DNA from 2 places in the Rhodococcus rhodochrous genome. Region 1 is predicted to be linked to the other one. Evidence: riboswitches for the same ligand, from Rfam matches in the RefSeq annotation. Region 1 holds a riboswitch; the other holds the start of a gene.
The links. A riboswitch is a leader RNA that binds a small molecule or an ion and turns the genes downstream of it on or off. The one in region 1 is predicted to bind cobalamin.

Region 1 (3,191 bases):
GTGAGTTCACCGCCGTGCGTCTTCCACCACAGCACGAGGCCGGCCTCGGTCTCCAGCGTCACTGCATGCGCGACGAGCCGACCGCCGGGAGGCAATGCGTCCCAGCACGTGTCGAGCACACCCTCACGACTTCCTCCCCCGCCGACGAAGATCGCGTCGGGCACCGGGAGTCCGTCGAGCGCGGCGGGGGCGGCACCACGGACGACCCGCACCGCCGACGGCACACCCAACGCGGCAGCATTGCGCTCGATTGCGCCGGCGCGCCTCTCGTCCTTCTCGATCGCGAGAGTACGACAGCGCGGATCGGTTCGCGCCCATTCGATTCCGACGGACCCGGCTCCCGCACCGACGTCCCACAGCAACTCCCCCGGTCGTGGCGCGAGTGCGCACACCGCCGCGACACGCACGGTCCGCTTGCTGAGCTGTCCGTCGTGTTCGAACAGGGAGTCGTCGAGACCGGGCAGCACCGACAACCCGGCGGGTCCGTCGACCTCGACGCACATCAGACTCAGAGACCGGACGCCCGTATCGGTCAGATGGGCCGCCTTCGCATCGATCCGGGACTCGTCCGCAGCACCGAGATGCGACAACACCGCGACCCGTGAGTTCCCGAAACCGGCGGCCACCAGGAGCGTCGCAACATCCGCGACACGTGCACCGTCGACGAGGACGACGAGTTTGCGTCCGCGCGTCAGAACTCTGCGCAGAGCATCGATCTCGCGACCCACGACGGTGACCGTCTCGCACTCCTCCGCGGACCAGCCCATGCGCGCACGGGCGAGTGCCGCCGACGAGACCGCCGGGATCACCTCCACGGCGTCGCCTCCGAGACGCCGGATCAGGGTGGTACCGATCCCGGAGACCAGCGGATCACCGGATGCCAGCGCGACGACGTCCTTGCCGGCGTGCCGGTCGAGGAGGTCGTCGAGCCCGGACAGGAGCGGCGACGGCCACTCTTCGCGCACCGCTGCGCAGGCGGGCACCAGATCGAGGTGGCGCCGGCCGCCCAGCAGGACCTCGGCTGCGAATATCCGTTCCCGGACGGCCGACGGCACGCCCGCCCATCCGTCCGCCCCGATTCCGACAACGGTGATGCCTGTCGTCTGTCGCATCGGTCCCATGGCGGTGAACCATAGCCCACGCGCCATGGCCTAGACTCGGCCGCGGCAAGGCAATCGAAGGTGCCCCTCACGGGGATAATCGGGAAGCCGGTGAGAATCCGGCACAGGCCCGCTGCGGTGACCCGGGAGTCGTCGATCATGCGCACCCGCGCAGCCACTGGACCGTCCGGTCCGGGAAGGCGATCGCACGGCGTCCGACCGGGAAGTCCGAATACCGGCCTTCGAACAGCTTGCCGCGAAGAACATCCCAGCGGGAGCCTGTGGAGGTCGAAGTGCATGTGTATCCGTTCGGTGCGGTGGTCGGTTCGGACGACCTCGCGCTGGCCCTGACCCTGTGTGCGGTGTCGCCGTCGATCGGCGGTGTGCTCGTGCGCGGCGAGAAGGGCACCGCGAAATCGACGACCGTGCGTGCCCACGCCGCGCTGTTGCCGCAGATCACCGTCGTGGACGAGTGCCGGTTCTCGTGTGATCCGGCCGCACCCGACACGTCCTGTCCGGACGGCCCTCACCCTGCCGATGCGGGCGCGCATGTCCGTCCGGTGCGGCTGGTGGAACTGCCTGTCGGCGCGGCCGAGGATCGCGTCACCGGCTCGCTGCATCTCGGCAAGGCACTGGCCGACCGCACGGCGGAATACGAACCCGGCCTCCTGGCATTGGCCCACCGCGGCGTGCTGTACGTCGACGAGGTCAACCTCCTGCACGACCACCTGGTCGACCTACTGCTCGACGCCGCGGCGATGGGTCGCTCGACCGTCGAACGCGACGGGGTCTCCGTCGAGCACGCCTCCCGATTCGTGCTGGTCGGGACGATGAATCCCGAGGAGGGCGAGCTTCGCCCGCAGCTGCTCGACCGCTTCGGTCTCGCGGTGGACGTGGCCGCGCCCCGCGACCCGCACGTGCGCGCCGAGATCGTGCGGCGGCGGATGGCCTTCGACGCCGATCCGGCCGGTTTCACCGCGCGGTGGGCGGATCGGGATGCCGAGTGGTCGCGCCGCGTCGTCTCCGCACGCGAACTCGTCCCGCAGGTCGTGCTGAGCGACGATGCGCTGGTCTCGATCGCCGAGGTGTGCGCGGCGTTCGACGTGGACGGCATGCGCGCCGACCTGGTCACCGCCCGCACAGCGATCGCACACGCCGCCTGGCACGGCCGCCTCGAGGTGACACGCGAGGACATCGCGGCAGCAGCCCGGCTCGCGCTTCCGCACCGTCGGCGCCGCAACCCGTTCGACGCCCCCACCAGCAGCGACGACCTGCTCGACGACCTGCTCGGCGGAGACGACCCCGATCCCGGCCCCGACGACGATCCCGGTGGCGGCGAAAGCGCACCCGACGACTCGGCAGCGGAGACGTCCTCCGGCTCGGGCGACAGGTTGTCCACCACCCTGGCGTCGGCATCGGATCCGTTTCGCGCCAGGGTGTTCTCCGTCGATCGGGTCGGGCGCGGGGCGGCCGGCCGTCGGTCGCGGGCGGTCACCACGATCGGCCGCACAGTGGGCAGTCGCCGCGGCGACACCGGTCCGGTTCACCTTCCCGCCACGATCCGCGCGACCATCCTCACCGATCAGGGTCTGCAGCTGCGCCGCAAGATCATCGAAGGCCGCGAGACCAATCTCGTCCTGCTCTGTGTCGACGCCTCCGGGTCGATGGCCGCACGCAACCGGATGGTGCAGGTCAAGACCGCCGTCCTGTCGCTGCTGCTCGACGCCTACCGCCGTCGCGACATCGTCGGCCTCGTGACCTTCCGCGGCACGGGCGCGACCCTCGCACTCCCGCCGACGAATTCGGTGGACGTGGCCGCCGCACGACTACGAGAACTCCCCGCCGGTGGGCGGACCCCGCTGGCCGAAGGTCTGATCGAAGCGGCCGAAACCGTTCGACGCCATTCGCTCCGGGATCCACGTCGGCGTGCCCTGCTCGTCGTGGTCACCGACGGTCGTGCCACCGCCGGGCGGGACGCTGTGCAGCGTTCGCTCGACGCCGCAGACGTCATTGCTGCACAGGGAATCTCCTCGGTGGTGGTGGATTCCGAGACGGGACGGTTCCGGATGGGTCTCGCGGCCCGTCTCGCCG
Region 2 (3,191 bases), on a different replicon from region 1:
GAAGCGGCTACAAGAGACATCCCCACAGTCTCCTCAGACAACAATTGTGCAGATGCTCAATCACTCCCGTACGAACCGATCCTGCGGCGCTCGGAACGGGAAAGATTCACAAAATGCCCCGGTACTGCCCTTGCGCGAGATGGACCGGTCCAAGCATTCGAATCCTCAGGTCTCTCCAGCTTGACTAGCGCCATCGCGCTGCCGGAAACGTCGAGCACATAAGTCTGCTGTAGATACATGCACGGCAACATCGATCTGCCTCGCATAGATTTACAAGAGACATGCCGGACCTCGAGCTTGACATCGACGACGTCGTACCGATCGATCCTCATGTCAGCCGAACTGGAGCTGCGCTAATTGTGAATCCCCTGCCAGCAAACTCGTAGTACGAACTCCGGGAGATGCTCAATTCAGTGTGTCTTACGGCGCGGCGACCATGCTGACCACCGGAAGGCAGGTGTGGAGCAGGTCGATTCAGCTGCAGCAGTTGCAGAGCGGCTGCAACTGTAGATGTGAAGGGCCCGCTGCTACATGTCCGACGCCCTCGAATCTGCCTATCCGGCAATCTGGAAGGTATAGGTGGAGGTACGGGTCTCGGATTGCCGGATCCTTGAGAAGAGTGCGACGGGAGGCTCGCGCAATGATGCATTGAAATGCTTCCAGCTCAAGTTGTCCCCCCTCGACGGCCATTGTTACCGTGAGGTCGTAGCTGGCCACTTCGAATCCCACCTGAATGACGACTTCCGGGATGACCGAGTTTACCGACCCGGCGTGATGCTCGAACTTCCTGCACCAGGTAACCCCGTGCAGTACTCTTTCCGTCCATCATCGCTACCTCATTACGGTGCACATGAATGTCCGACCCACCTGCTCGCCCCACAGCAGCAACGTCCCCCTACGATACAAATCCATCGATAACCATCCATCGATGGATCTGTTGCAGATCCGCCTCGGCGCATCGGCCAGTGGCCGGTGCTACCCGCCCAGCGTTTCGCCGATCGAGGAGACCGACCTCAGCCCGCGACACGTGCCACCGCGTCTGTTTCGACCCCGAACAAGGGTGGTCTCACATTATCGAACCGGCCATGTGCATAATGACGCGAACGTTGCTGACACCCAACGCAGGGGAAGTCCGGTCGAAGTCCGGCGCTGACCCGCAACGGTAGACCGTCGACCTCGGCGGTGAGCCCGAATACCTGCCTGGGGGGGTCTGCGACTCCGATACATCGCCGTGGTCTGCGAGACGGAGTCCAGCAGGGCAGTTCGTGCACCCTTCGGTGCCTGCTGTCGTGGTGGTGGCGTGTCCCCTGTGAGTAGGTCCGGGTTGTTCTAGAGTCCTGATTGCCCTGGTAAGGGCGAAGAAGGGACGATAGGGATCATGGCGGGACGCAAACGTCACTCGGCCGAGGACATCGTGCGCAAGCTGCGCCGGGCCGACGAGTTGGCCGCGGAAGGCAAGAACGGCGAGGAGATCGCCGCCGCGCTCGAGGTGTCGGCGGCGACGCTGTACAACTGGCGTCGTCAATACGGCGGCATGGATGCCGATGCGGCGAAGGAGCTCAAGGAACTGCGGGAGCAGAACAGCCGGCTCAAGCGATTGCTCGCAGATGCCGAGTTGGAGAAGGACGCGTTGCGGGAGATCGCGAAGGGAAAATTCTAAGCCCGACCGCCAAACGCGCCGCGATCACCATGCTCACCGACACCCTACAGATGTCGGAGCGGTTCGCGTGCAAGGTCGTTGGGCTCTCCCGATCGGTTTACCGGCGGTTGCCGTTGGCGCAGACACCAGGCGACCCGGACGCCGATCTGCGCGCAGAGTTGCGCAGGTATTCCCGCAAGCATCCGCGGCACGGGTTTCGTCGGGCGTGGGCATGGCTGCGCTACGACCAGGGCATCGAGGTGAACAAGAAGAAGGTGCACCGCCTGTGGAAAGAAGAAGGATTGCAGGTCCGGCGTGCTCCACGCCGCAAACGTGCCGGCCTGTCCTCGGTTCCGGTCGTCGACGCTGATGCTCCGAATGTGGTGTGGGCATTGGACTTCCAGCTCGATTCGACCGTCGACGGCAAGACGGTGAAGATCGCGTCGATGGTCGATGAACATACCCGGATGTCGTTGTTGAACATCGTGGACCGCTCGATCACCGCCGGCCGGTTGATCGAGGGCTTGGAGAAGGCGTTCGCGATGTGGGGTGGGCCGCCGCTGGTGTTGCGCATGGACAATGGGCCTGAGTTCATCTCGGAAGCGCTGCGGGACTTCTGTGCTGGGTCGGTGGGGGTGTCCTACATTCCGCCGGGCACGCCGTGGAACAACGGGTTCATCGAGTCGTTCAACAACCGGTTGCGCGATGAGTGTCTGAACCGCAACTACTGGCCCACTCTGCTCGAGGCCCGGGTGGTGATCGAGGACTTCAAGGACGACCATAATCACCGACACCGTCATTCGGCATTGGGGTACAAGACCCCCGCCGAGTACGCTGCCGGATGCACCCACCGGCACCAACCGGTGGCGTGCGAGATCGACTGATCGACTGCACAGAGGAACCGGCTCTAGAAACGACCGGACCGACTATCGGGGACCTGCCAGTGGGTCCCGGTTCGCAGACCACCCCGAGCAGAGCACGAGGTGTCATGTTCGTCCACCACCGCCCGTTCCGACGCCACATGATCGCGTTCACATCGATGGCGACCGCAGCTCTGGTGCTGGTCGGTTGTTCCCGTGGAACGAGCATGACGGAGGTCGAAGCCGCCGAAGCGTTCACCGAACCGGTGACCGTCACGAACTGCGAGCGCACTGCCACCTTCGATGCCCCGCCGCAGCGCATCATCTCGATGAACGACCACGTCACTGAAACACTGATCCAGATGGGCGTCGGTGACCGCATCGTAGGTATGGGTTACGGCGAACAACTCGATCCTCTACCCGAGACCGTAGAGCAGTACCGCGCCATCCCGTCGCTCGCACAGGAGTATCCGACCTCCGAACAGATCCTCGACCTCGAACCCGACCTCGTCGTCGGCGGTATGCGAAGCGCATTCGACGAAAAACAGGGCCGCGACCGTGACACCCTCGAGGCTGCCGGAATCGCGACCTTCCTGTTCTCCGAGTACTGCGGTCAGGGTTTCCCGGGCATCGCTCTGCTCGAGAACGACTTCACGCAGCTCGGAACGATCCTCGGCGTCGAGGAGGCGGCA

Region 2: linked by a shared signal. The riboswitch ahead of C6Y44_RS26395 (IS3 family transposase) and the one ahead of C6Y44_RS20015 (VWA domain-containing protein) in region 1 are both predicted to bind cobalamin.

The regions. Positions count from the first base shown of each region.
Region 1 is NZ_CP027557.1:4,332,259-4,335,449, forward strand. Features, by position in the region: gene C6Y44_RS20010 (bifunctional cobalt-precorrin-7 (C(5))-methyltransferase/cobalt-precorrin-6B (C(15))-methyltransferase) at 1-1,121, opposite strand, end outside; cobalamin riboswitch at 1,163-1,358, shown strand; gene C6Y44_RS20015 (VWA domain-containing protein) at 1,394-3,191, shown strand, end outside.
Region 2 is NZ_CP027558.1:337,464-340,654, reverse strand. Features, by position in the region: cobalamin riboswitch at 1,069-1,218, shown strand; one part of gene C6Y44_RS26395 (IS3 family transposase) at 1,379-1,643, shown strand; one part of gene C6Y44_RS26395 (IS3 family transposase) at 1,643-2,523, shown strand; gene C6Y44_RS26390 (ABC transporter substrate-binding protein) at 2,661-3,191, shown strand, end outside.